3 regions of the Chromobacterium sp. FG89 genome follow, and region 2 is predicted to be linked to each of the others. Evidence: predicted binding sites of a transcription regulator. Region 2 holds the regulator's gene; each other region holds the start of a gene.
The links. Region 2 encodes sigma-54, which starts transcription at its own class of promoters, with help from an activator protein. Its sites were predicted from a motif close to CTGGCACGCTTCATGCTT; they were not measured.
Positions count from the first base shown of each region.

Region 1 (9,582 bases), on a different contig from region 2:
GCCAGAAGATCAACGTCGAGTGGCGCGGCAAGCCGGTATGGGTGCTGAACCGCACGCCGGAGCAATTGAAAAACCTGCCGAAGCTGGACGAGAAGCTGGTGGATCCCAAGTCCGAAATGGATCAGCAGCCGACGTATTGCCAGAACGAGCACCGTTCGATCAAGCCTGAGCTGCTGATCGCCGTCGGCATCTGCACGCATTTGGGCTGTTCGCCGACCCACCGTCCGGACATCGCGCCCGCCGATCTGGGCCCGGACTGGGTGGGAGGCTTCTATTGCCCCTGTCATGGTTCCAAGTTCGACTTGGCCGCGCGCGTCTACAAAGGCGTGCCGGCTCCGAAGAACCTGGAAATTCCGCCGCACAAATATCTGTCCGATACCCGCCTGCTGATTGGCGAAGACAAATAAGCTGAGGGGGCTACATGACTAAAGGACAAAAGCTGCTCAACTGGGTAGACGAACGTTTTCCGTTATCGTCGATGCTCAAAGAGCACGTCACCGAGTATTACGCGCCGAAGAACTTCAACTTCTGGTACTTCTTCGGTTCGCTGGCCATGTTGGTGCTGGTGATCCAGATTGTCACCGGCATCTTCCTGACCATGAACTACAAGCCGGACGGCACCTTGAATGGCGCCGGCATTCCGGTCGCCTTCGCCTCGGTCGAATACATCATGCGCGATGTGGCCGGCGGCTGGATCATCCGCTACATGCACTCCACCGGTGCCTCGATGTTCTTCGTGGTGGTCTATCTGCACATGTTCCGCGGCCTGATCTATGGTTCCTACAAGCAACCGCGCGAACTGGTGTGGGTGTTCGGCACGCTGATCTTCCTGTGCCTGATGGCGGAAGCCTTCATGGGCTATCTGCTGCCTTGGGGACAGATGTCGTTCTGGGGCGCGCAGGTGATCGTCAATCTGTTCGGCTCCATCCCGGTAATCGGTCCGGACCTGTCGGTGTGGATCCGCGGCGACTACGTGGTATCCGACGCCACGCTGAACCGCTTCTTCGCGCTGCACGTGATCGCGGTGCCGCTGGTGCTGCTGGCGCTGGTGGTGGCTCACCTGATCGCCTTGCACGAAGTGGGCTCCAACAACCCGGACGGCGTTGAGATCAAGAAGCTGAAGGACGACAAGGGCATTCCCCTGGATGGCATTCCCTTCCACCCGTATTACACCGTCAAGGATGTGCTGGGCGTGGTGGTGTTCCTGATCGTGTTCTCGGCCATTGTCTTCTTCATGCCGGAAATGGGCGGTTACTTCCTGGAGAAGCCCAACTTCGACCAGGCCGACCCGCTGAAGACCCCGCCGCATATCGCGCCGGTATGGTACTTCACGCCGTTCTACGCCATCTTGCGCGCCATCCCGTCCTTCCTGGGCACCCAGGTGTGGGGCGTGATCGCGATGGGCGCGGCGGTGGTGTTGATCGCCTTCCTGCCGTGGCTGGATCGCTCGCCGGTGAAATCCATCCGCTACCGCGGTCCCAAGTTCAAGTTCATGCTGGTCCTGTTCATCGTGTCCTTCATCGGTCTTGGCATTCTGGGCGCTTTGCCGTCCACCAATGCCCGCACCGTGATCGCGCAGGTGCTCTCGTTCGTCTACTTCGTCTTCTTCCTGGGCATGCCGTTCTACACCAAGAACGATGTAGGCAGTATCCCGGTGCCGACGCGGGTGACGGATACCAACGCCAAGCGTCAGATCCGGTTTGCGGTGCTGGTGGTGGTGACCGTGGTGGCCGCCGCCGTATTCGCCATGAACGTGTAAAAAGGGGAGAGGACTCATGAAAAGCAAAATCCGCCACCTGATCGCGGCCATGGCGCTGGCGCTGCCGTTCAGCGCTACGGCCCTGGCTTCCGGCGAAGGCCCCAAGCTGCCCAAGGCGCCGATCAATATTCAAGATACGGAAAGCCTGCAACGCGGCGCGCAGATCTTCACCAACTACTGCTTGTCCTGCCATTCGGCCAGCGCGATGCGTTACAACCGCCTGACCGATATCGGCCTGACCGAAGAGCAGATCAAGGCGAACCTGCTGCCGGTGGGCGCCAAAATCGGCGATCCGATGAATATCGCGATGAACAAGAAGGACGCTCAAGCCTGGTTCGGCGCCACGCCGCCGGACTTGTCGCTGATCGCGCGTTCCCGCGGCGCAGATTACCTGTATGGTTATCTGCGTGGTTTCTACCGGGATCCGAGCCGGCCGACTGGCTGGAACAACGCGGTGTTCGACAAGGTGGGCATGCCGCACATCTTCTGGGAATGGCAAGGCGAGCAGGTGCTGAAGACCGAGAAGAACGCGGAAGGCCACGAAGAGCACAAGCTGGAGCTGATCAAGGCCGGCACCCTGACCAAGCTGGAGAACGGCAAAGCCAATACCGTGGAGTTCGACAAGCGGATGGCGGACCTGACCAATTTCCTGGTCTATGTGGGCGAACCTGCTCAGGTGAAGCGTCAGCAGATTGGTTATGTTGTGTTGATGTTCCTGTCGCTGTTGCTGTTGCCGCTGGCGTATTTCCTGAAGAAAGAGTACTGGCGCGACGTGCATTAAGCCCGGTTGCTTGATTTGATCAAGGCGGAGAAATCCGCCTTTTTTCTTTTTAATCATTGGCTTATGATGCGGCGCTGGAAATTAGTGGATGGAAAGTGCTAGAATGCCCAGCTGAATCAACCCATTGTTAGTTAAGGATTTCCTCCTGCCATGATGACTCTTTACTCCGGAATTACCTGCCCGTTCAGCCAGCGTTGCCGCATCGTGCTTTTTGAAAAGGGAATGGATTTCGAAATCATTGATGTGGACATCCATAACAAGCCGGAAGATCTGGCGGTGATGAACCCCTACAATGAGGTGCCGGTATTGGTCGAGCGCGATTTGATCCTGCACGAATCCAATATCATCAACGAGTACATCGACGAGCGCTTCCCGCACCCGCAGCTGATGCCGGCTGACCCGGTAATGCGCGCGCGCGCCCGTTTGTTCCTCTACCGGTTTGAAAACGAGCTCTTCATCCATGTGAAGGCGCTGGAAGCGGGCGCCACCGGCAAGGAAGCGAACAAGGCTCGCGAAGCCATTCGCGACGGCCTGACCACGATCGCGCCGATTTTCGCCAAGCAGAAGTTCATGTTGGGCGACGATTTCTCCATGATCGACGTGGCGATCGCGCCCTTGATGTGGCGTCTGGAGCATTACAATATCGATCTGGGCAAAAACTCCGCGCCTATCCTCAAGTACGCCGAGCGTATTTTCCAGCGCCAGTCCTTCATCGACTCGCTGACGCCGTCCGAAAAGGCCATGCGCAAATAAGGATTGCCAATGAGCTCCAGCACCAAGCCCTACATGATCCGAGCGCTGCACGAGTGGTGCGGCGACAACGGCTTCACGCCCTATGTGGTGGTATGGGTCAACGAGCGTGCCGATGTGCCGCGCGAGTACGTGAAAAACAACGAGATCGTGCTGAATATCGGTCTGTCGGCCACCAAGAATCTGCGTATCGACAATGACTGGTTGTCGTTTTCCGCCCGCTTCGGCGGCGTGTCCCGCGACATCTGGGTGCCGATAGGCAATGTGATGTCGATTTTTGCCCGGGAAACCGGCGAAGGCATGGGATTCGAGGTGGAGCTGGGCGAGGCGGAAGCGCCCGCGCCGACGCTGAAACCGGTGGCGGCCGACGAGGAGGCCAAGCCGGCGGAAGCGCCGTCCGAGCCGGATGCGCCGGCCAAGCCGACGGGCCGCCCCAGCCTGCGCATCGTTAAATAGCGGTTTCAACTCCGCAAGCGAAAGCCGGTCCGTCAGGGCCGGCTTTTTCATGGGCGGCTTTCCAAAAAAAAAGGGCGCCAGCGGCGCCCCAAGTCCCTTACCACAACAAGAAAATCCGGATTTATTCGACGCGTTCCCCGTGCAGGATCACGTCCAGCCCTTCGCGCTCTTCGTCTTCCGCGACGCGCAGTCCGATCGCGATATCGATCAGCTTCAGCAAGATGAAGGTGACGACGGCGCAATAAGCCGCGGTGACGCCGACGCCGAGCGCTTGCGCGGCCAGGCTGCCTTCCGCGCCGCCGATTTCCTTGACGGCGAAGACGCCGGTGAGCAGCGCGCCCAGGATGCCGCCGATGCCATGCACGCCGAAGGCGTCCAGGGAGTCGTCATAACCCAGCATGTGCTTGAGCCCGGTGGCGCCCCAGAAGCACACCACGCCGGCCGCCAGGCCGATGATCAGCGCGCCCTTGACGTCCACGAAGCCGGCGGCGGGCGTGATGGCGACCAAGCCGGCGACCGCGCCCGAGGCAATGCCCAGCACCGAAGGCTTCTTCTTGGTGAGCCATTCGGCGAACATCCAGGCCAGCGCGGCGGCGGCGGTGGCGAGCTGAGTGGTGACCATCGCCATGCCGGCGCGGCCGTCCGCCGCGGCGGCGGAGCCGGCGTTGAAGCCGAACCAGCCCACCCACAACATGGACGCGCCCACCAGGGTCAGCACCAGGTTATGCGGCGGCATCGCTTCCTTGCCGAAGCCGACGCGCTTGCCCAGCACCAAGGCGGTCACCAGGCCGGCGATACCGGCGTTGATGTGCACGACGGTGCCGCCGGCGAAGTCCAGCACGCCCTTGTCCGCCATCCAGCCGCCCGGCGCCCAGACCCAGTGAGCCACCGGCACGTAGACCAGCAAGGACCACAGGGCCATGAAGACCAGCATGGCGGAAAACTTCATCCGCTCGGCGAAGGCCCCGGTGATCAGCGCCGGAGTGATGATGGCGAAGGTCATCTGGAAGGTCATGAACACTGATTCAGGAATGGTGCCGGCCAGCGGGTGCACGGCCAGTTTGCCGGCCTCTTTCAGGTAAACCATGCCGTCCAGCATCACGCGGCTCAAATCGCCCAGATAGGGGCTGCCGACGGTGAAGGCCAGGCTGTAGCCGATGACCGCCCACAGCACCGTGATCAGCGCGGTGATGGCGAAGCTTTGCATCAGCGTCGCCAGCACGTTCTTTTTGCGCACCATGCCGCCATAGAACAGCGCCAGGCCGGGAATGGTCATGAACAGCACCAGGGCGGTGGAGATCAGCATCCAGGCGGTGTCGCCGGCGCTGATGCTCTTGGCGTCGGCAATCGCCGGACCCGCCGGCGCGGCGGCCAAGGCCAGCGGAGCCGCCAGGCTCAAGCCGGCGAGCTGAATGGTTGCGAGCAGTTTTTTCATTGTCGTTTCCCCTGTGTCTCTATCGCGGTTCAGACCGCGTCGGCGCCGGTTTCGCCGGTGCGGATGCGCACCACTTGTTCCAGGTCGTAGACGAAGATCTTGCCGTCGCCGATCTTGCCGGTGCGGGCGGACTTTTCGATGGCTTCCACCACCTGATCCAGCAAAGCGTCGTCTATGGCGATCTCCAGCTTGACCTTGGGCAGGAAGTCCACCACGTATTCGGCGCCGCGATAGAGTTCGGTGTGTCCTTTTTGACGGCCGAAGCCTTTGACTTCGGTAACCGTGACCCCTTGCACGCCGATGGCGGACAAGGCTTCGCGGACTTCATCCAGCTTGAAGGGCTTGATGATGGCGGAAACGAGTTTCATGACTGCTCCTTAGGGTCTGATGATCCGGTGGCTTGAGATGAGCGCTGCTGTAGCGTCGATACGCATGAATCGTGCCAGGCCTGATTGGCGCAAAAGAAAACCCTAAGATCATGTTGCAACGCAAAAAAGGCCTGTACTGACCGTTTTGGCACTTTCCCGGTGCATGGGGTCGTGGCGGGCCGCACTGATTTGGTGCCGCAAGCGCTGCGGCGTCAGGGGAGGGGCCTGGCCGGATCGCTCTAGGCCGGGTGCGCGCCGGCGGGTGGCGGACTTGGCTTTTTGCTACACTCTGCACTGTTATCACTTACTCATAAGGAGCCGCGTCATGTTGAGCCAAAAGCTGTTTGAGGAAATCGGCAACAAGATCAGCGAAACCATCGCCGCCAGCCCGGCCAAGGACATCGAGAAAAACGTCAAAGCGATGATGGCTTCCACCTTTAGCAAGATGGATCTGGTGACGCGCGAGGAGTTCGACGTGCAGCAGGAGGTGCTGGTGCGCACCCGGGAGAAGCTGGCGCAGCTGGAGCTGAAGCTGGCGCGCCTGGAGGCGCAGGTGTTCCCGGAGGAAACGCAGGCCGCGGTGGAAGCGCAATCAGAGCTCGGCCACTCCTAGCGATATGACGCTGGCCGTGGTGGCAAGCCGGGCGCTGGCAGGGTTGGAAGCGCCCGAGGTCGCGGTGGAAGTGCATCTGGCCAACGGTTTGCCCGCATTCACCATTGTCGGCCTGCCTGACCTTGAGGTGAAGGAAAGCCGGGAGCGTGTGCGCGCGGCGATTCTGACCTCGGGTTTTGAGTTCCCGGCCCGACGCATCACCGTCAACCTGGCTCCGGCCGATCTGCCCAAGGACTCCGGCCGTTTCGATCTGCCCATCGCCATCGGCATTCTGGCGGCCAGCGGACAGGTGCGTTGCCCCCGTTTGGCGGAGTATGAGATCGCGGGAGAACTGGCTTTGACCGGGGCCTTGCGGCCGGTCCGCGGCGCCTTGGCGATGGCGTGCCGGACGCGGGAAGCGGGGCGGGCCTTCATCTTGCCGATAGCCAGCGCCAAGGAGGCCGCAGTGCTGGAAGGCATGCCCTTGTACGGCGTGAGCACTCTGGTGGAAGCCTGCGCCTTTCTCAACGGCCTCTCCGAACTGGAACCGTATCGACCAGAAGGCGGTTTGCCTCGTTCGGCCCCGGACTACCCCGATCTACAAGACATCAAAGGCCAGCCGCTGGCGCGCCACGCGTTGGAAGTGGCCGCGGCCGGACGGCATAGTCTTTTGATGATGGGGCCGCCCGGCACCGGCAAATCCATGTTGGCCGCGCGTCTGCCCGGCATCTTGCCCGGCATGCCGGACGAAGAGGCGCTGGAAAGCGCCGCCGTGCGCTCCTTGGGGACCGACGGCTTCGTGCTGGACGATTGGGGCGTAAGGCCGTTCCGCTCACCGCACCATACCGCGTCCGCGGTGGCGCTGGTGGGCGGCGGCAGCGATCCGCGGCCGGGAGAAATCAGCCTGGCGCATCACGGCGTCTTGTTTCTGGACGAATTGCCCGAGTTCGATCGCAAGGTGCTGGAAGTGCTGCGCGAGCCTCTGGAGGCCGGGGTGATCCACATCTCGCGCGCCGCGCGCCAAGCCAGTTTTCCCGCGCGCTTCCAGCTGATTGCGGCCATGAATCCCTGTCCGTGTGGTTATCTTGGACATTTCAGCGGAAAATGCAGCTGCACGCCCGAGCAAGTGGGGCGCTATCGAGGTAAAATCTCCGGTCCCTTATTGGATCGCATCGATTTGCACGTTGAAGTGCAGTCCTTGCCGGCGGAGCAGTTGGTGGGCGGGGCCGCCGGCGAGTCCAGCGCCTTGGTGCGCGAACGGGTGGAGACGGCGTATCGTCTGCAATTGGCCCGGCAGGGCAAGGCGAATGCCGGCTTGAGCGGGGCCGAATTGGAGGCGATTGGCGATTTTCACGCCGAGGCGCTGGCATTATTGCGGCAAGTTTTGGACAAGATCGGCTTGTCTGCGCGCAGTTATCATCGGATACTTCGAGTTTCCAGAACCATTGCCGATTTACAGGGTCAGGCAATGGTCATGCGGGAGCATGTGTTGCAGGCGATTCAATTACGACGCGCCGCAATGCCTAATGGCTAACAATAAATAAAGAATTGATCAATCCAGATAGTTTGTTGAACTATTTGATTAGTTAAAAGCGTAAGTGCTGCATGGCAAATCGAGATTTAAAAAATTCCTCCCGTGGTTCCCGCGGTCGCTCATCCAGCTCCAAAAGCGGAGGCGGCGGCATGGTGGCGGGCATCGTCATCGGTCTGATCGTCGGCATTGCCGTCGCGGTCGGCCTCGCCATGTATCTGAATAAGTCCTCTACGCCGTTCAGCAACTTGGAGAAGTTGGATCGCAAGGCGGCCGGCGCTTCCGCGCCGCCGACGGAACTGCTGGCGCCGGGCACCCGTATTGCCGACGCCGCCTCGGAAACCGCCGCCGCTCCGGTGCCGGCGGTCAAGCCGGCTCAGGAGCCGCCTTCCGCTCCGCCGCCGATGCCGACGGAAACCCCGGCCAAGCCGGCCCCGGCCGCGCCGGCGGCCAAGGAAGCCGGCAAGGACGAGCAACGCTTTGATTTCTATAAGATCCTGCCAGGACAGGTGGATGCGGTGCCCGGCAAGAACGGCAAAGCGACGGAACCTTCTGCGCAGCAGCCGGCCAAAAAGGTCTACTTGCAGCTGGGATCCTTCCAGAATCAGGACGAGGCGGACAACCTCAAGGCCAAGCTGGCCTTGTTGGGCGTGGAAGCCAAAATCCAGTCGGTGACTGTGCCGGAAAAGGGGCTGGTGCATCGCGTCAGGGTGGGGCCGTACAACCGCCAGGACGAGGTGGATCGGGTGAAGGCTCAGTTGAAGCAGGACGGCATTGGCGCAACGGTCGTCAAGGCGGAATAAACTCTTCCTCTATTTAGGAAATCGATAATGAAAAAGTGGTTATTGCTTTCGTTGATGCTGTTCAGCGGCCTGGCAAACGCGGCGATTGAGCTGGGCAAGGATTACACCATGCTGGCGACGCCGCAGCCGGTGGCGGATCCGAAAAAAGTCGAGGTGATCGAGTTCTTCTCCTACCATTGCATTCACTGCCTGGAACTTGAGCCGGCGATGAGCGCCTGGGAGAAGAGCAAGCCCGCCGACGTGGCCTTCTCCAAAGAACAGATCGTGTGGCAGAAGTCGATGGAAGGCTTTGTGCGCATGTTCTCCGCCTTCAAGACCTCCGGCACTTACGACAAACTGCATCGCCCGGCTTTCGAGGCCGTGGTGAAGTCGCGCGTCAACCTGTCGGACGAGGGCGTGTTCGCCAACTGGCTGAAGCAGCAGAAGGGCGTTGACGCCGCCAAGGTGATGCAGGCGTACAAATCCTTCGGCGTGAACGCGCAGGTGGCCAAGGCGGCCAAGATGACCCGCGATTACGCGATCCAGGGCACCCCGACGGTGATCGTCAACGGCAAGTACGTGGTGACGCCGGTGGCGCCGGAGCGCATGGTGCAGGTGATCAACGAGTTGGTGGCCAAAGCCCGAGCCGAGAAAAAATAAGAATCGAGCAAGACGCTTGGTGAAGAAGGCAGCCCTGGGGCTGCCTTTTGTGCGTATTAATCCTTGATGGGGGATGGGTGGACATGGATGTGATGCTGTTGGCCAAGGCTTTATTGCTGGGCATTGTCGAAGGGGTGACGGAGTTTTTCCCGATTTCCAGCACCGGGCACTTGATCGTGGTCGGGGATCTGATCGACTTTCAGAACAATGCCGACGTGTTCGAGGTGGTGATACAGCTGGGCGCGATCCTGGCGGTGGTTTGGGAGTATCGGCAGCGCTTTCTGGGCGTGGCGCAGGGGGCTTTGCGGCGGGAGGCCCAGTCGCTGCGCTTCATCAGTAATTTGCTGGTGGCTTTCCTGCCGGCGGCGGTCATCGGTTTTTTCGCGATCAAGGCGATCAAGCACTATTTGTTCAATCCGGTGACGGTGGCGCTGGCCCTGGTGGTGGGCGGCGTCATCATTCTGCTGG
Region 1 covers NZ_JBMDIQ010000001.1:162,139-171,720, forward strand. The annotation lists gene petA (ubiquinol-cytochrome c reductase iron-sulfur subunit) at 1-407, shown strand, start outside; gene ACODRW_RS00705 (cytochrome b) at 422-1,759, shown strand; gene ACODRW_RS00710 (cytochrome c1) at 1,776-2,540, shown strand; gene ACODRW_RS00715 (glutathione S-transferase N-terminal domain-containing protein) at 2,691-3,293, shown strand; gene ACODRW_RS00720 (ClpXP protease specificity-enhancing factor) at 3,303-3,746, shown strand; gene ACODRW_RS00725 (ammonium transporter) at 3,868-5,181, opposite strand; gene glnK (P-II family nitrogen regulator) at 5,211-5,549, opposite strand; gene ACODRW_RS00735 (accessory factor UbiK family protein) at 5,875-6,162, shown strand; gene ACODRW_RS00740 (YifB family Mg chelatase-like AAA ATPase) at 6,167-7,675, shown strand; gene ACODRW_RS00745 (SPOR domain-containing protein) at 7,825-8,475, shown strand; gene ACODRW_RS00750 (thiol:disulfide interchange protein DsbA/DsbL) at 8,503-9,114, shown strand; gene ACODRW_RS00755 (undecaprenyl-diphosphate phosphatase) at 9,198-9,582, shown strand, end outside.
Region 1: a site for sigma-54 is predicted at 5,610-5,627, ahead of glnK (P-II family nitrogen regulator). Genes of this name have one in related genera too.

Region 2 (9,582 bases):
GGAAAAGCAGCAGGCGCTGAAGCAGCAGTTGCAGAAGCAGATCACCACCATCCTGCCTTAACGCCCGACAAACAGCATCAAAACGAACGGCCCCCGCAGCTCACGCCGCGAGGGCCGTTCGACGTCCTCCCGCCGGTCCTTACTCCCCCTGCAGAATCCGGTACTCGGCCAGCGCCAGCTGCTCCGGCGTGCCCAGCAACACCAGCGCGTCGCCCTGCTCCACCTCGAAACTGTCGTCGAAATCGGTGCGCCGCACCCGCTGACGGCGGATCGCCTTCAATTCCACGCCCAAATCCCGCAGATGCAGATTGGCCAACGGCTGGCCCACCGCCGCCGCTCCGGTGCAGACCTGAATGCTCTGCAGCCGCGGCACCAAGGCCTCGTCCATGCCCTCGCCCTCGTCGCTGACGCCGCGGAAGAAGCCGCGGAACAGGCCGTAGCGCTCCTCGCGCACCGCGCGGATGCGGCGCACCACCCGGCTCGGCGGCACGCCGACCACCAGCAGCGCCTGCGAAGCCAACATCAGGCTGCCCTCCATCACCTCGGCCACCACCTCGTCGGCGCCGGCGTGGCGCAGCTGATCCATATCGCTGTCGTCCACCGTGCGCACAATCACCGGCAGCCCCGGCCGCGCATGCTCCACCGAACTCAAGATGCGCAAGGCCGCGTGGGTGTCGGCGAAAGTCACCACCACCGCCTTGGCGCGCATCAGGCCGGCCGCCACTAGCACTTCGTGCTTGCCGGCGTCGCCGAACACCACCGGATCGCCGGCCTCGCCGGCCTCGCGCACCCGCTCCGGGTCCATGTCCAGCGCGAAGAACGGGATCTCCTCCGCCTCCAGCAAGCGCGCCAGCGCCTGACCGCTGCGGCCGTAGCCGCAGATCACCACGTGGTCGCTCTTGGACATGCTCTCCACCAGCATATGGTGCAGGTCCAGCGCCTGGAACATCCAATCCTGCTTGATCAGACGGCGGGTGATCTTGTCCCCGTACAGGATCAGGAAGGGCGCGATCAGCATCGAGATCAGAATCGCGGCGATCGCCGCCTGAGCGGTGCCGGCCGGCACCAGATGCAGGTTCAAGGCCAGCGCCAGCAGCACAAAGCCGAACTCGCCGCCCTGAGCCAGGGCCAGCGCGGCGCGCATGGATTCATTGGACTTGTGGCGGAAGCCGCGCGCCACGCCGAACACCACCGCCACCTTGATCGGCAGCAACAGGGCCAGCATCAGCAGCACTTCGCCGAAACGCTCGAACAACACCGTCAGTTCCAGCTTCATGCCCACGGTGACAAAGAAGAAGCCCAGCAGGATGTCGCGGAACGGCCGGATGTCCTCCTCCACCTGATAGCGGTATTCGGTTTCCGAAATCAACATGCCGGCGACGAAGGCGCCCAAGGCCAGCGACAGGCCGGACAGCTCGGTCAGCCAGGCCACGCCCAGCGTCACCAGCAGCACATTGATCATGAACAGCTCGCCCGAGCGCTGGCGCGCCACCAGATGGAACCACGGCCGCAGCAGGCGCTGGCCGAAGAACAGCAGCAAGGCCAGCACCACCACCACCTTCAGCGCCGCCAGGCCCAGGTCCATCCACAAGGTGTCGCTGCCGCCGGCGAAGGCCGGGAACAGAATCAGCAAGGGCACCACCGCGATGTCCTGGAACAACAGCACGCCAATGGCCAGCTGGCCATGGGCCTGGTTCAGCTCCAGACGCTCGTTCAGCAATTTGCTGACGATGGCGGTGGACGACATCGCCAGCGCGCCGCCGACGGCGAAACCGGTCAGCGGACTGCCGCTGAGCCAGCCCACCGCCAGGCCCACCAGCAACATGGTGGCCGCCACCTGACCGAAGCCGACGCCGAACACCAGCTGCCGCATCGCGCGCAGCTTGGGCAGGGAAAACTCCAGGCCGATGGAGAACATCATGAAGACAATGCCGATCTCGCCGAGAAAGGCGGTTTCCTCGCCTTGCGGAATCAGATTCATCACGCCGGGGCCGGCCAGAAAGCCCACCACCAGATAACCGAGCATGGCCGGCACTTTCAGGCTGCGGCACAAGGTCACCGACAACACCGCGGCCAGCAGAACCAAGACGATAGGGGCTAGTGACGAATGCATCGCGCGGCGGGGCTCCTGAAGCGAGAGAAAGGAAAAAGACTGCAATTTTTAACACATGCCAAGCAAAAGATGCACCAGCCTGCGTTCAGCGATTATAACCTTTGATATACTTTCGAATTATGGAAAAAGTACAAGCTCCGTCCCGGCTCCAATTGGCCCGGGAAGTCCTGCAGATAGAGTCCGAAGCCCTCACCGCGCTGTCGCGCAGCCTGAACGGCGACTTTCTCGCCGCCGTGGACCTGATCCTGGCCAGCGCCGGCCGTCTGGTGATCACCGGCATGGGCAAGTCCGGCCACGTGGCGCGCAAGATCGCCGCCACGCTGGCCAGCACCGGCACGCCGGCCTTCTTCGTTCACCCGGGCGAGGCCGCCCACGGCGATCTGGGCATGATCACCGCCCAGGACATCGTGCTGGCGCTGTCCAACTCCGGCGAAAGCGACGAAATCATCGCCCTGCTGCCGGCCTTGAAGCGCAAGGGCGTGCGCTTGATCTGCATGACCGGACGCGAAAGCTCCACCATGGCGCAGGAGGCCGACATCCACCTGGACGCCCGCGTGGAGAAGGAAGCCTGCCCGCTGGGCCTGGCCCCCACCACCAGCACCACGGTGCAGATGGCGCTGGGCGACGCGCTGGCGGTCACGCTGATGGACGCGCGCGGCTTCGGCCAGGGCGATTTCGCGCTGTCGCATCCGGGCGGCAGCCTGGGGCGCAAGCTGCTGGTCCACGTGTCCGACATCATGCACAGCGGCGAGGAATTGCCGCGGGTGGCGCCGGGCACGCCGCTGAAGGACGCCTTGCTGGAACTGTCCCGCAAGCGCCTGGGCATGCTGGCCGTCTGCGCCGCCGACGACGCCCTGCTGGGCGTCTACACCGACGGCGACCTGCGCCGCACACTGGAACGTTCCGCCAACCTTTACGATCTGACCATCGATCAGGTGATGAGCCGCTCGCCGCGCACCATCAGCCCCAAAAAGCTGGCCACCGAGGCGGTGTTCCTGATGGAGCAGAACAAGATCACCAGCCTGCTGGTCGTAGATGAAAGCAACAAATTGATAGGCGCGCTGCATCTGCACGATCTATTCAAGGCCGGCGTGATCTGAGTCGCCGGCATTAGCAAGGACAAGCATGCAAAGCATTTTTGAGCAGGCCCGCAAGGTCAAGCTGCTGATCATGGACGTGGACGGCGTGATGACCGACGGCCGCATCTACTACAACGCCCACGGCGAAGAAAGCAAATCCTTCAATGTGCAGGACGGCCTGGGCCTGCGCCTGCTGCAATCCACCGGGGTCCAGCTGGCCATCATCTCCGGCCGCGCCGACCGCTGCGTCGAGCATCGCGCCCAGGCGCTGCACATCGACCACTACTACGGCGGCGTGCACGACAAGAAACTGGCCTTGGGCGAACTGCTGGAACTCACCGGCCTGACGGCCGAGGAATGCGCCTTCATCGGCGACGATCTGATCGACCTGCCCATCATCACCCGCGTCGGCCTGGCCGTCGCGGTGCCGGAAGCGCCGGCCCTGGTGCGCCAGCGCGCCCACTACGTGACCGGCTGCTCCGGCGGCAAGGGCGCGGTGCGCGAGCTGGCCGAGCTGATCATGCAGGCCCAGGGTTCCTTCGACGCCATCCTGGCCAGGTATCTGGCATGATCCGCCTGCTGCGCTCCCACCGCCTGTTCCCGCTGCTGCTGGTGGGCCTGACCGGCCTGTTGACCGTGTGGCTGGACCAGGTCTCGCGCTGGGACAGCAACCGCCGCGAACTGGACCCGGACAAGCCCGAGTACGTGGCCGAACACCTGATCGCCACCCGCTTCGACCCGCAAGGCAAGCTCTACGAGCGGCTGATCGCCTCGCGCATGTGGCAATACCCGGGCAAGGACGACGCCTTCTTCGAAAACCCCGAGCTCTACCAGTACCAGCAAGGCGCGCTGCAATACCAGTTGATCGGCGACGTCGGCCGTTACAACAACAAGACCCAGCAAGCCTATTTCGACAAGAAGGCGACCATGATCCAGCCCGCCGCCGCGGACAAGCCGGAGACCAAGGTCGTCACCAGCGCCATGCATGTCGACACCGGCAAGAAAATCGCCCGCTCCGCCGCGCCCACCGTATTCTTTCAGGGCAAATCGCACGGCAACTCCGTGGGCTTCGTCTACCAGCAACAGACAGGTTTGTTGAACCTGCTGTCTCACACCAAGATCATTTATGAAAAATAAGCTCCGTCTCCTGCTGGCCGGCCTGGCGCTGGCCGCCGCCTCCGTCGCCCACGCCGAACAGGCCGACCGCACCAAGCCGATGGAAATCACCAGCGACAACGGCTGCACCATGGACCAGATCAAGGGCGTCTCCACTTGCGAAGGCAATGTGGTGATCATCCAGGGCACCTTGCGGCTCAACGCCGACAAAGTCGTCGCCACCCAGGACAAGCAAGGCAACCAGACCCTGGTGGCCACCGGCCGCATCGTCACCTTCCGCCAGAAAATGGACGGCAAGAACGAATGGGTGGAAGGCCAGTCCAGCCGCCTCGACTACAGCAGCGCGGCCAACCTCGCGGTGCTGACCGGCAACGCCCGGGTCAAGCGCGAAGGCGACCTGGTGGTGGGCAATGTGATCACCTACAACACCCAGAACGAAACCTACCAAGTGACGGGCGGCACCGCCACCGGCCCCAACAAGGGCCGCGTCACCGTGATCCTGCAGCCCAAGAACACCGCCTCCCAGCCGGCGACGGCCAAACCCGCCAGCGGAGCCGCCAAATGACGCAAAGCGTGCTCAAGGTGGAGCGCCTGCGCAAACGCTTCAAGAAACGCACCGTGGTCAAGGACGTGGCGCTGGAAATCGCCAGCGGCGAAGTGGTGGGCCTGCTCGGCCCCAACGGCGCCGGCAAGACCACCAGCTTCTACATGATCGTCGGCCTGATCGGCGCCGACGACGGCGAGATTCGCCTGGACGATCAGGTGATCACCCACTACCCCATCCACCAGCGCGCGCGCCTGGGCCTCGGCTATCTGCCGCAGGAAGCCTCCATCTTCCGCCGCATGACGGTGGAGGAGAACATCGCCGCCATCCTGGAAGTGTCCGGCCTCAAAGGCAAGGAACTGGACAAGGAACTGGACCTGCTGCTGGACGACCTCAATATCGGCCACCTGCGCGACAGCAGCGCGCTGTCGCTGTCCGGCGGCGAACGCCGCCGCGTGGAGATCGCCCGCGTGCTGGCCACCCGGCCGCGCTTCATCCTGCTGGACGAACCCTTCGCCGGCGTCGATCCGATCGCGGTGATCGACATCCAGAAAATCATCTCCTTCCTGAAGGAACGCGGCATCGGCGTGCTGATCACCGACCACAATGTGCGTGAAACCCTGCGCATCTGCGACCGCGCCTACATCATCAGCGAAGGCTCGGTGCTCGCCTCCGGCGAGCCGGAAGAACTGGTCAACAACGAGAAGGTGCGCGAAGTTTACCTTGGCGAACACTTCCACCTGTAAGCGATGAAACAGACACTTCAGCTCAAGGTATCGCAGCAGCTGACCCTGACGCCGCAGCTGCAGCAATCGATCAAGCTGCTGCAGATGTCCACCCTCGACCTGCAGACCGAAGTCGAGCGCTTCTTGCTGGACAATCCCTTGCTGGAGCGCGGCGACGAAGCGCCGCAGGGCGAGGCGCCGGACGCCGCCGCCCAGGAACCGGAGGCCCCGGCGGAAAGCCGCGACGACGCCTCCGGCGACGACGGCGAACGCGGCGCGGAGACCGGCGAACTGAGCGACTGGGGCAGCGGCGGACGCCGCGGCGACGGCGACGACGAGCTGGACCCGATGCTGAACGTGCCCTGTCCTATCAGCCTGCGCGAGCACCTGCTGGCGCAGTTGGGCGAAGTGGCGCTGCCTACGCGCGATCAGGCCATCGTCCAGCTGCTGATTGAAGAGCTGGACGACGACGGCTATCTGGGCCAGACGCTGGAAGACATCGCCAGCCACCTGCCGCTGGAACTGGAAATCGAGGCCGACGAGCTGATGATAGGCCTGCGCCTGCTGCAGCAGTTCGACCCGCCCGGCGTCGGCGCGCGTTCGCTGCCGGAAGCGCTGGCACTGCAATTGCAGCGGCTGGACCCGGACGAGCCGCAGCGCGGCCTGGCGCTGGCCATCGTTCGCGACCACCTGGCCTTGCTGGGCAACCGCGACTACACCCGGCTGAAAAAACAGCTGGGCGTGGACGACGCCGCGCTGCGCGCCGCCCAGGCGCTGATCGCCCGCCTCAACCCCCGCCCCACCGCCGGTTTCGGCGCCAGCGACACCCAGTACGTGATCCCCGACGTCTCGGTCAGAAAACGCAAGGGACGCTGGGTGGCCGCCCTCAACGGCGGCGCCGTGCCTCGCTTGCGCGTCAACCAGATGTACGCGCGGCTGCTGGCGGAAAACCGCGGCGGCAACGGCGAAATGTCCTCGCGGCTGCAGGAGGCCAAATGGCTGGTGAAGAACATCCAGCAGCGATTTGACACTATCCTGAAAGTGGCGGAAGCTATCGTTGAACGGCAGCAATCGTTCTTTGAACACGGCGAAGTGGCCATGCGCCCGCTGATTCTGCGCGACATCGCGGACGAGCTGGGCCTGCATGAATCCACGGTGTCCCGGGTCACCACCCAGAAATACCTGCTCTGCCCGCGCGGCCTGTTCGAGCTCAAGTATTTCTTCGGCAGCGCGCTGGAAACCGACAGCGGCGGCGAGTGCTCCGCCACCGCGATCAAGGCCCACATCCGCAGCCTGATCGACGCCGAATCGCCGAGCAAACCGCTGTCCGACAGCGCCCTGGTCGAAGCGCTGGCCAAACAGGGAATACAAGTTGCCAGACGCACGATAGCCAAGTATCGTGAAGCCATGCAGATACCGCCGGTCAACCAGCGCAAGACGCTGTGACCCAGGCGGCGGAATACAGCGATCCGGCCGACCCGACCGGACTGTCAACACCAGAAGGAGCTAGGGTATGAACCTCAAAGTAACTGGACTGCATCTGGAAGTAACTCCCGCCCTGCGCGAATACGTTGAAACCAAAATGGAGCGCGTTACTCGACATGTCGACCATGTGATCGACATTTCCGTTACTCTGTCTGTTGATAAACTGGTGCAAAAGGCCGAAGTCAACGTGCATCTGTCCGGCAAGGACATCCACGTGGAAGCCACCGAATCCGATATGTACGCCGCCATCGATCTGCTGATCGACAAGCTGGACCGTCAAGTGCTGAAACACAAGGAAAAGCAGTCTGAACACCGTGCTCCGGCGCCTGAAGCCAGCCTGTAATCCCTTGAATTGGAAGGCGGGGGCCTGCGGGTTCCCGCTTTTCTTTGCACTTGCCCGTTTTCAGTACTATCAAGGCAACGTAGAATTGCCGGGTTTTTCTCAGCCGCATGCATAATCCAATATGAACCTCATCGGCAAAATCCTGACACCCGAACACGTCCTGCTGGATCTGGACGTCGCCAGCAAGAAGCGCGTGTTCGAGCAAGTCGGCCTCTTGGTTGAAAATACCCGGGGCATCGCGCGCAGCGAAATCTTCGATTGCCTGTTCGCCCGCGAAAAGCTCGGCTCCACCGGCCTTGGCCAGGGAGTGGCGATTCCGCACGGCCGCGCGCGCGGCCTCAAGGACGCGATGGGCGTATTCATCCGTCTGAAGACCCCGATTCCCTTCGACGCGCCCGACGGCAAGCCGGTGCAGTGCCTGTTCGTGCTGCTGGTGCCGGAACAGGCCACGGACCTGCACCTGCAAGTGCTGTCCGAACTGGCGCAGCTGTTCTCCAGCCGCCAGATGCGCGAGCAGATGCTGGGCATCCCCCTGCGCGACGAGCTCTATCAGCTGCTCAATAATTGGGTGCCCAATGCCTAGCATCAGCGTCCGCCGGCTGTACCAGGAAAACCAGCAGAAGCTCAACCTGACCTGGGTCGCAGGCACCGGCGGCGCCGACAATATGATAGGCAACGACGAACAGCGCCCCACGCAGGCGCTGGTCGGCCACCTCAATTTCATCCACCCCAACCGGGTCCAGGTGCTGGGTCTCGCCGAGGTGGACTACCTGAACCGGCTGGAGCAGTCCGCCGCCAAGACCGCGCTGGACCAGCTGTTCCACAAGAGCATGTCGGTGGTGATGGTGGCCAACGACCAGCCGGTGCCCAAGCTGCTGCGCGACTACTGCCACACCCACAACGTCCCGCTGATGACCACCAAGCTGGAAAGCCCCTACCTGATGGATGTGCTGCGCATCTATCTGGCGCGGGCGCTGGCGGTGTCCACCGTGCTGCACGGCGTCTTCCTCGACGTGTTCGAGATCGGCGTGCTGATCATGGGCGATTCGGCGATGGGCAAGAGCGAGCTGGCGCTGGAACTGATTTCCCGCGGCCACGGCATGGTGGCCGACGACGCGGTCGAGCTGTACCGCATCGGCCCCGACACGCTGGAAGGCCGCTGCCCGCCCTTGCTGCGCGACTTCCTGGAAGTGCGCGGCCTGGGCATCCTCAACATCCGCACCATCTTCGGCGAAACCGCCGTGCGGCCGAAGAAGGTGCTGCGGCTGATCATCCACCTGGTCAAGGCCAACGACCAGGCGATGCAGGCGCTGGACCGCCTCAACATCCAGTCGGAAACCCAGGACATCATCGGCGTCACCATCCGCAAAGTGGTGCTGCCGGTGGCCGCCGGCCGCAACCTGGCGGTGCTGGTGGAGGCCGCGGTGCGCAACTACATCCTGCAGCTGCGCGGCATAGACAGCACCCGCGAATTCATCGAACGCCACACCAACTTCCTCAGAGACCAGGAAAATGCGCCTGATATTGATTAGCGGCCTGTCCGGTTCCGGCAAGTCGGTGGCGCTGCGCGCGCTGGAAGACGCCGGCTTCTACTGCGTGGACAATCTGCCGGCCACCATGCTGCACGAGGCGATGTCGCTGTACGCCGACTACGGCTACGAACAGATCGCCATCAGCGTGGACACCCGCTCCGGCCCGTCGCTGGGCGCCTTGCCGGCGGAAATGGAAAAGCTGCGGGCTCAGCATGTGGACGTGCGCCTGCTGTTCCTGGAAGCCACGCCCGCCACCCTGGTCAAGCGCTTCTCCGAAACCCGCCGCCGCCACCCGCTGTCCGGCGCCGACGTCACGGTGGAGGAAAGCATTCTGCTGGAACAGGACATGCTGGCCGAGATCATGGAGCTGGGCACCCGCATCGACACCAGCGAACTGTCCGCCAACGCGCTGCGCAGCTGGGTGCGCGAGCTGGTGGACGCCGACAGCAGCCGGCTGACCCTGATCTTCGAATCCTTCGGCTTCAAGCACGGCCTGCCGCGGGACGCCGACTTCGTTTTCGACGTCCGCTGCCTGCCCAATCCCTATTACGACCCGCAGCTGCGCCCGTTCACCGGCCGCGACCAGCCCATCATCGACTTCTTCCAGCAAACGCCGGAAGTGCAGCAGATGGTGGACGACATCCA
Region 2 covers NZ_JBMDIQ010000002.1:271,218-280,799, reverse strand. The annotation lists gene ACODRW_RS03280 (AsmA family protein) at 1-61, shown strand, start outside; gene ACODRW_RS03275 (monovalent cation:proton antiporter family protein) at 140-2,113, opposite strand; gene ACODRW_RS03270 (KpsF/GutQ family sugar-phosphate isomerase) at 2,233-3,213, shown strand; gene ACODRW_RS03265 (KdsC family phosphatase) at 3,239-3,763, shown strand; gene lptC (LPS export ABC transporter periplasmic protein LptC) at 3,760-4,329, shown strand; gene lptA (lipopolysaccharide transport periplasmic protein LptA) at 4,319-4,873, shown strand; gene lptB (LPS export ABC transporter ATP-binding protein) at 4,870-5,598, shown strand; gene ACODRW_RS03245 (RNA polymerase factor sigma-54) at 5,602-7,023, shown strand; gene hpf (ribosome hibernation-promoting factor, HPF/YfiA family) at 7,091-7,405, shown strand; gene ptsN (PTS IIA-like nitrogen regulatory protein PtsN) at 7,527-7,988, shown strand; gene hprK (HPr(Ser) kinase/phosphatase) at 7,981-8,937, shown strand; gene rapZ (RNase adapter RapZ) at 8,918-9,582, shown strand, end outside.

Region 3 (9,582 bases), on a different contig from region 2:
TGGGTTCCATGGCGGCCTCAGGCGATGACTTTCAAGGGGATGTATTCCTGGCGCTGCGCGCCGGCGATGCGGGCGGCCCAGGGGTCGGGCAGGCCTTCCAGCGCGAACAGCAGCCGCTGGTACAAGGCCTGGCGGTTGGCGGCGTCGTCCACCACCCGCGCCTTGACGTAATCCAGGCCGACGCGGGCGATGTAGCGGACGGTGCGGTCCAGGTAATAGCCCTCCTCGCGGTAGAGCTGCAGGAAGGCGCCGCTGTATTCCTTCACTTCCTCGGCGGTTTTCACCTTGCACAGGAATTGCGCCACCTCAGTCTTGATGCCGCCGTTGCCGCCCACGTACAGCTCCCAGCCGGAGTCCACCGCGATCACGCCCACGTCCTTGATGCCGGCTTCGGCGCAGTTGCGCGGGCAGCCGGACACCGCCAGCTTGACCTTGTGCGGCGCCCACATATTGGCCAGCATGGTTTCCAGGTCTATGCCCATCTGGGTGCTGTTCTGGGTGCCGAAGCGGCAGAATTCGCTGCCGACGCAGGTTTTCACGGTGCGGATGGATTTGCCGTAGGCGTGGCCGGATTGCATGCCCAGGTCTTTCCAGACATCGATCAGGTCTTCCTTGCGGATGCCCAGCAGGTCGATGCGCTGGCCGCCGGTGACCTTGAGCATGGGCACCCGGTATTTGTCGGCCACGTCGGCGATGCGGCGCAGCTCGGCGGCGTTGGTGACGCCGCCCTTCATCTGCGGGATCACCGAGAAGGTGCCGTCCTTCTGGATATTGGCGTGCACCCGCTCGTTGACGAAGCGGCTTTGCGGATCGTCCACCGCCTCGCGCGGCCAGGTGGACAGCAGGTAGTAGTTGATCGCCGGGCGGCAGCTGGCGCAGCCGTTGGGGGTGCGCCATTCCAGGAAGTGGTAGACCGCGGCGTGGTCCAGCAGGCGGTGGTCGCGGATGGCCTTGCGCACCTCGGCGTGACTGTGATCGGTGCAGCCGCAGACGGCCTTGGTCTTGGGCGCTTCCTGGAAGCTGGAACCCACGGTGTTCATCAGGATCTGTTCCACCAGGCCGCTGCAGGAGCCGCAGGAGCTGCCGGCCTTGGTGCATTGCTTGACCTCGTCCAGGGTGAACAGGCCGTTTTCCTTGATCGCTTTGACGATGGCGCCCTTGCTGACGCCGTTGCAGCCGCAGACTTCGTCGCCGTCCCGCATGCCGGCGGCGCGGCTCTGGCCTTGGACGCCGACGTCGCCGATGGCGGTTTCGCCGAAGATCAGCCGCTCGCGCAGATCGCCTATCGCGCGCTGTTCGCGCAGCAGCTTGAAGTACCAGGCGCCGTCGGCGGTGTCGCCGTATAGGCAGACGCCGATCAGCTTGTCCTCGCGCAGCACCAGTTTCTTGTACAGGCCGCCGGCCGGGTCGGACAGCACGATCTCTTCGCAATCGCCGCCGCCGATGAAGTCGCCGGCGGAGAACAGATCGATGCCGGTGACCTTGAGCTTGGTGGCCATCACCGAGCCCTGGTAGCGGCTGCTGCCCAGTTGGGCCAGATGGTTGGCGCAGACCTTGGCCTGTTCGAACAGCGGCGCCACCAGTCCGTAGCAGACGCCGCGGTGGCTGACGCATTCGCCCACCGCGTAGATGCGCGGGTCGAAGGTCTGCAGCGCGTCGCTGACCACCACGCCGCGCTCGCAGTGCAGGCCGGCGCCGGCGGCCAGCGCGATATTGGGGCGGATGCCCACCGCCATCACCACCAGCTTGGCCTCCAGGGTTTCGCCGTCGGCGAGCTTCGCCGCCGCCACCGCGCCATGGCCGTCGTCCAGCAGCGCGGCGGTCTGGCGGCCCAGCAGGAAGCGCAGGCCGCGCGCTTCCAGCGAGGCCTGCAGCAACTGGGCGGCCGCGGGGTCCAGTTGTCTTTCCAGCAGCCAGTCCGCCAGGTGGACCACGGTGACGTCCATGCCGCGCTGTTTCAGGCCGTAGGCGGCTTCCAGGCCGAGCAGGCCGCCGCCTATCACCACCGCCCGGCCGCCGCCGGCGCTGGCGGCCAGCATGGCTTCGGTGTCGCGGATGTCGCGGTAGCCGATGACGCCGGCGAGATCGCGGCCCGGCAGCGGCAGCATCACCGGCAGCGAGCCGGTGGCGAGCAGCAGCCTGTCGTAAGGGGCGACGCTGCCGTCGTCGGCGCGCACCAGGCGGCGCGCGCGGTCCAGCTCCACCACGGTCTTGCCGGTGTAAAGGCTGATGCCGCGTTCGGCGTACCAGGCGCGCGGATTGAGCACGATGTCGTCGAAGGTCTGTTCGCCGGCCAGCACCGGCGACAGCTGGATGCGGTTGTAATTGGGGTGCGGCTCGGCGCCGAACACGGTGATGTCGTACAGGTCCGGCGCCAGCGTCAGCAGCTCTTCCACGGTGCGGATGCCGGCCATGCCGTTGCCGACCACCACGAGTTTGGGTTTGGTCATGATGGATGTCCTCGCGGGTTCAGAGCCGGGCGCTGGCGAGAGACCAGCCGGCGCGCCAGCGCTGGCGCAGCCCGGCCAGGCCGGCCCAGCCGGCCAAGGCCAGCGCGGCGTACAGCCACAGTCCGATGGCGTAGCCGCCGCTGGCCTGCTTGATCACGCCCAGGCCGGCAGCCAGCAGGAAGCCGCCGACGCCGCCGGCCATGCCGATCAGGCCGGTGACCGCGCCGATCTCGCCGCCGAAGCGCTGCGGCACCAGCTGGAACACCGCGCCGTTGCCGGCGCCGAGGCAGAGCATGGCCAGCACGAACAGCAGCAGCGCGCCGCCGGCGCCGCCCGCTTCCAGTCCGGCGGCGAACAGCAGCGCCGCCACCGCCAGGTAGACGGCCAGCAGCGAGCGGGTGCCGCCGACGCGGTCCGCCAGTACGCCGCCCAGCGGCCGCATCATCGAGCCGGCGAACACGCAGGCGGCGGTATAGAGCCCGGCGGTCTTGGCGTCGAAGCCGAACTGGTCGTGGAAATAGCCGGGCAGCGCGCTGGCGAAGCCGGCGAAACCGCCGAAGGTGATGGCGTAGAACAGCATCAGCCACCAGGCGTCGCGCTGGGCCAGCACCGCCAGATAATCGGCCCAGCGCTTGGGCGGCGGCGCGCCTGGCGCGTCCTTGGCCAGCCGGGCGAACAGCAGCAGCGCCAGCAGCAGCGGCAGACAGGCGAGGCCGAACACGTTCTGCCAGCCAAACTGCAGCGCCAGCGCCGGCGCGAACAGCGCCGCCAGCACGGTGCCGGAGTTGCCGGCGCCGGCGATGCCCAGCGCCGTGCCCTGATGCGCCGGCGGATACCAGCGCGAGGCCAGCGGCAGCGCCACGGCGAAGGAGGCGCCGGCCACGCCCAGGAACAGGCCCAGCAGCAGCGCGCCGCCCAGGCTGGAGAGGCCGACGCGCCAGGCGGCGAGCAAGGCGGCGATGACGACGATCTGGGCGATCAGCCCGGTGCGCTTGGCGCCGATGCGGTCCGCCAGCATGCCGACGGCCAGCCGCAGCAGCGCGCCGGCCAGGATGGGAGTGGCCACCATCAGCGCGCGTTCTTGGGTGTCCAGGTCCAGCGCGGCGGCGATGGGCACCTGCAGCGGGCCCAGCAGATACCAGACCATGAAGCTGAGGTCGAAGTAGAGAAAGGCGGACAGCAAGGTGGGCTTGTGCCCGGTGTGCCAGAAAGAACGGTCCATGCGAAACTCCTGTGCCGCGAGCGGCCGGGGGCCGGCCAAAATAAAAACGGCGTTCGCTCCTCGGTGATAGCAGGAGCGGACGCCGTTGTCCGTTGCCGTCCCGGCCGCCATTGGCCGGACAAGCATTTGGGGTGGGCGGGGCACGTCTTTGTGCCAGGCCCGGCTTGACTTATGCAAACGCCGTGCCAGCCTCCGCGAGCCGGAAATCCGGGTTTCGCGTGGATTCGCGGCGGGAAGCCGCACCGCGCTGGTGCGAAAATAGCCGGCCGCGCACTGAGTTTGTGCGTTGCAACATGCGGGGCTTAATCAAGCAGACGCTCCGTCGCCGGGTAGCGCGGCCGTCCGTCCCACTCCACGCCGTCGCACAGCCGGCTGCGGCGCTGCGGCCGGGCCGGCACGGGCAGGCCCAGCGCGTCTGCCGCCTGCCGGTAAAGCCGGCTCTGGCTCACCGCGGCGGCCACGGCCTGCGCGTCCTCGTCGCCGCGCAGCCAGCCCCAGCGCCGGAACTGGTCGATGAACCAGACGCCGTCGGACGGATAGGGATGGTTGACCCGGCCCTGGTCGAAGAAGCGCAGCGCCGACGCGCCGGCGGCGGCCGAGGGCAGGGTGGCGGCGATCAGCGTTTCCGGCAGGGCGATATGCTCCGGCCGCGCCAGCCAGCGCGCCGCCTGGCGGCGGTTTTCGCCGTGCTCCAGCCAGCGGCAGGCCTCCAGCAGCGCCATGATCAGCGCGGCGGCGGCGGCCGGTTCTTCTTGCGCGAAACCACGGCGGCAGAGCAGGGCTTTTTCCGGGTGGCCGGGCCAGATCTCGCCGCTGGCGACGGCGATGCGGCCGGCCTGGCGCGCCGCCGCCTGCTGGTGCCAGGGCTCGCCCGCGCAAAAACCGTCCAGCTGGCCGGCTTCCAGCGCCGCGCCCATCTGCGGCGGCGGAATCACCACCAGGCGCGCGTCGCGCAGCGGGTCCAGGCCTTGCGCCGCCAGCCAGTAATTGAGCCACAACGCGTGGGTGCCGGCGGGAAAGGTGTGCGCCAGCGTCAGCGGCGCGCCGCCTTGGCGGACGCGGCGCGGCAAGGCCTGCTGCGGCGCCGCCGCCAGAGCGTCGGCCAACGGGTGGCTGAGGGTGATGGCCTGGCCGTTCTGGTTCAGCGTCATCAGCAGCGCCATGTCCGCTTGCGGGCCGGCGAGGCCCAGCTGCATGCCGTAGGCCAGGCCGTACAGCGCCGCGGCGGCGTGCAGGCGGCCGTCCAGCAGCTTGTCGCGCACCGCGCTCCACGAAGGCTGGCGCAGCAATTCCAGTTCAAGGCCGTGGCGGCGGTCCAGGCCGAGCTGGCGCGCGACGATCAGCGGCGCGCTGTCGGTCAGCGGCAGATAGCCCAGGCGCAGGCGGTGGGGGACGGTCATGGGATTTCCTCGCGGCTCAGCCTAGCAGTTCGGCGGCCTGGATCAGTTGTCGGGCGAGATCGGCGACGCGCAGGCCCTCGCGCATCGCCTGCCGGCGCAGCGCCTGGTAGGCGTCGTTTTCGCTGAGCCGGCGCTTGTCCATCAGAATGCCCTTGGCGCGCTCGATCAGCTTGCGTTCGGCCAGTTGCTGTTCCGCCGCCGCCAGCCGCTGTCGCAGCCGGGCGTCCTCGGCGAAGCGGGCGCGGGCCAGGTCGATGATGGGCGCCAGCCGCGCCGCGTCGGCCTGGTCCACCACATAGGCCGCCACGCCGGCGTGGACGGCGGCTTCTATGGTGGGCAGGTCGCCCTGGTCGGCGAACATCACCACCGGGTGCGGCGCGATCTCGCCCAGCAGCGCCAGCTGCTCCAGGGTGTCGCGCGACGGGGATTCGGTGTCCACGATCACCACGTCCGGCCGCAGCCGCTCCACCGCCTGCAGCAGCGCCGCGGCGCCGTCCACCTCGGCGACAACGGCGTAGCCGGCGCGCGCCAGCGCCTGGCGCAGCGAGGCGATGGTTTTGGCGTGGTCGTTGACCAGCAGCAGGCGCAGCGGCGGAGGCGTGGACATTGCGGCACCGGGGAGAAGGGACGGCTTGGCTGAAGCAAGCGCCGTGCCCAAGGGAATTCTTGACGCGATTTTTAGCGAGGACGGGGCCGGATTGACGCGGCGTTTAGCCGCGATGTCTTAGAGTGGCTAACAAAAATCAGTTTTACGGCTGAGGCAAGGCGTGCCGACGCAGGCAGTACTTGAGTACGACAAGTCGGCGCAACGCAGCATCAGGGGTTTGTTAGCCGCTCTTATCGTGGAGCGGAGACAAGGCCAATGGACAGGAGGTGAAACACGGGTGAACAACAGTCGTTGGCGAGGCCGGCCCCGCGCGAGCGGAGCCGGCCGATTTCATTTGAGTTTGACGTTCCAGTTGTCCTCGACGCAGCGCTGGTAGTTGCCGGCTTGCAGCGCGCTGTACGGGGTCTGGTAGTTCACCAGCTGGCATTTGTAGTCATTGCCCCATTTCCAGTCCTTTTCCCAATAGATGTTGTAGGCGGCGGAGCTGGCGGCGCTGAAGCGCTGCATATTGGCGCAGGACAGCTGCTCGTTGCCGTAGTCCCAGCCCAGGTCCTTGGCGAACTGGCGGTAGTAATCGATGCGGTTCTGCGCCGCCTGGCGCTCGGTGCCGCCGCCGCACTCGGCGTTGATGATCTGGATGGTGGTGGCGAAGTTGTTGCCGGCGCCGGCGGCCTTGTCCGCGGCGTTGGGCACCCAAGTGCCGTCCAGCACATGCAGCATCGACGGCTTGGGCGGCTGCGGGAAGACGAAGAAGAAGGTGGCCGAGCTCAGGTTGAGCCAGGTGGAGGCCACCAGGTCCGGGTTCTTCAGCAGCACGGATTGGTCGCCGTCGTGCATGGCTTGGGAGAAGGGGCCGTAGTTGTAGTTGTAGGACAGCTGCTTGGCGCCGCGGCCGAAGTACTTTTTCCAGCTGCCGTCGGCGTTCTTGCCGCAGGTCCACACCTTGTTGAACACCGGATCGGCGCATTCGGTGTTGTAGCCGCAGCCGGGGCCGGTTTCGGCGCAGCCCATTTCGCGCAGGTATTTCAGACCTTGCCGCCATTCCGGCACCGTGTCGCTGCGGTTGTGGTCGCCGGTTTCCTGGGCGAAGTGGGCGAACATGGTGGCCAGGCTGTGGCGGCAGATGGCGTCGCCGTCGCGGCCGTCGCCGTAGTCGTCGCAGATGGCGGGGAACTTGGCGATGGCCTGCAAGAAGCGCTGGTAGCTGTAGCTGGCGTCGCGGCGGGAGAAGTAATACTCCCACTTGGCGGCAGGCAGCAGGCGCTCCACCCGGCGCACGTTCAGCGGGTTGGCGGCGCGGCCGGGGGTCACTTGTTCCACCTGGGCGTTAGGCAGGGTGCGGATCGAGGCTTTGACGTTGCGGAAGAAGGGGGTGTCGGTCAGAGCGGCTTCGTATTGCAGCGCTTGCTGCAGCGTGGGCGGCTGAGGCTGGCCCGGTTCGGCCAAAGCCGTGGCCTGGGCCGCCGCCGGCGTCCAGCTGCCTCTGGGATTGGCGGCCGGCGTTTCGGCGCGGGTGCGCCATTTGGCCTGCCAATCCTGGCCTTGCCATTGGACTTGCTGTCCGGCCTGATAGACGGCGCCGGCGTTCCAGGGCGCGGCCAAAACGGACTGGCAGGCCAGGCTCAGCAGCAGGGCGGTGAAGGGTTTGCGCATGTTGGCTCCTGTTGTCGGGCTGCCGGCGCGGGGGACGCCGCGCGAAATCATCGCAGCCGTTTATGGGGGCCTCGACAAACCCGTTGCGCGGTCCGATGGCCTCGCTCAGTCACAGGCTTCTGGCTTTGCCTTGCGCGCAGTCTCGGGGCTTGCGTTCTGATGTCAGAGGACGCGTCTTGCTCTTGAACGGATCGCGGCGGTTTTCGAGGTTGCCCTAGATGGTTTTCTGCCGCGCGCGACGCACGGCATAGATACCACTATGGAACCAATTTTTGATATGTCAAACGACTTTTTGAAGGAGAATGGGATTGACGCGGCCATGCGGCCGGCGCGCGGCTAAGCCGGAAGGGGCGAAGAAGGCGGAAGCGGCCGCGGCGGGCGCCGGGGTGAGATCCCGGACGGGTGCGGCGTTGAGCGTCAATCGGATCGTGCGGCCGTCTCAGGGGCGAGAGGCGTTGATCCAGGCGTCGTGCGGGTAGCTGGCGGAATCCAGGCCCAGTTCCGACGAAAAAGTGACGTGACAGTGACGTCCTACTGCATTGACCGCAATCACGGTAAATGTGATTGCGGCGCTATCGTGTTGTTCGGCGATGTAATCGCCGGGTTTGAGTTCATTGACTCGCAAATGTTGCTCCAGGGCATGACCGCGATAGCGGGTCATGCCGGCAGATCAACGGCGTCGGTTGTGATGGGGGCGAGGCGTGCCGCCGCCGGCCGGCGCCGTCGGATGACGGAAATTGATGCGGCCCTTGGTCAAGTCGTAGGGCGACATCTCTACAGTGACGCGGTCGCCTACCAGAACGCGAATACGGTGCATCTTCATCTTGCCCGAGCCATAGGCCAGGATTTCGACGTTGTTGTCCAGACGCACGCGGAAGCGGGACTCGGGCAACATTTCAATGACAACACCTTCCAGTTCGATCATGTCTTCTTTGGACATTACGATTCCTTTCTAATACGGTAGGCCAACAGCCACAGCGGCAGTCACATGGACTGCCGCGAGCGGGTGCTATTGGCGCGTCTATTCGGTAACCAAGCTAGGGAGGGGCTGGCTTCACAGGCAGCCCTCAGGCAAGGCGGAGCGTCCGACAGGCAGCTGCCGGAACGATCAGAAAATCTGAGGCGAACGGTATTATATATCTAACGCACTGATTTGTCAGAAAAATACAAGAATTTATCCGGCAATGGCCGAATCAGACGCGGCGATGAGGCGGTTTTCACAAAAAAATCAGGGAGATGGATTTATCCGCCGCCGTCGCCGTTGTGTTGAAAATCGCATTGGCAAGCGGGTTTCAGCGCCCTTGTCCCGCTATCCCGTCTAAGCGCGGCGGATCGTAAACCGGTTCATTTAGTTTAGAGGCGGAGCGGGGCCGCGCCGCCTTTCTTGACCAGTTCGGCGAATTCGTTTTCCGGCATCGGCCGGGCGTAGAGAAAACCTTGGCCGTGCTCGCAACCGGCGTCCAGCAGGAAGCGGCGCTGGGCTTCGTTTTCCACGCCTTCGGCCACCAGGCCCAGGTGCAGGGTTTTGGCCAGCGAGATGATGGCCAGGCTGATGCTGGTTTCGTGCTCGCGGTCCGGCAGGCCGCGCACCAGCGATTGGTCGATTTTCAGCGTTTGCACCGGCAATTGGCGCAGATAGCTGAGCGAGGAATAGCCGGTGCCGAAATCGTCGATGGACAGGCCGACGCCCAGTTGGCGCAGCTCGCGCAGCACCGACAGATGCGCGTCCGGATTGCTCATCACGAAGCGCTCGGTGATTTCCAGTTCGATCTGCTGCGGCGGAACCCGGCAGTCGCGCAGCGCCTGTTTCAGGGTTTGCAGAATGGGCGCGCGCTGGATTTGCGCGCCGGCGATATTGAGGCTGAGCACACCCGGCGACAGGCCGGCGCCCTTCCAGCGGCGCAGAATGCCGCAGGCGTGGCGGATCAGCCAGCTGCCGATCGGGATGATCAGGCCGGTTTCCTCGGCCAGCGGAATGAAGGTGTCCGGCCCGATCAGGCCCCGGCTCGGGTGCTGCCAGCGCAGCAAGGCCTCGGCGCCGATCAGGGCGCCGCTTTGCAGATGATATTTGGGCTGGAACACCAGGAAGAGTTCGCGCCGCTCCAGCGCCAGGCGCAGCTCGCGTTCCTGTTCCACCCGCAGCCGCGCGCGCTGGGTCAGTTCCTCGGTGTAAAAGCGGAAGGCGCCCTTGCCGTCGTTCTTGGCCTGGTACATGGCGGCGTCGGCGTTGCGCATCAGCGTTTCCGCGTC
Region 3 covers NZ_JBMDIQ010000004.1:154,844-164,425, forward strand. The annotation lists gene nirD (nitrite reductase small subunit NirD) at 1-10, opposite strand, end outside; gene nirB (nitrite reductase large subunit NirB) at 18-2,450, opposite strand; gene ACODRW_RS05640 (MFS transporter) at 2,470-3,672, opposite strand; gene ACODRW_RS05645 (CmpA/NrtA family ABC transporter substrate-binding protein) at 3,975-5,072, opposite strand; gene ACODRW_RS05650 (ANTAR domain-containing response regulator) at 5,089-5,679, opposite strand; gene ACODRW_RS05655 (glycoside hydrolase family 19 protein) at 6,010-7,332, opposite strand; gene ACODRW_RS05660 (hypothetical protein) at 7,772-7,993, opposite strand; gene infA (translation initiation factor IF-1) at 8,003-8,272, opposite strand; gene ACODRW_RS05670 (sensor domain-containing protein) at 8,686-9,582, opposite strand, start outside.
Region 3: a site for sigma-54 is predicted at 5,712-5,729, ahead of ACODRW_RS05650 (ANTAR domain-containing response regulator). Genes of this name have one in related genera too.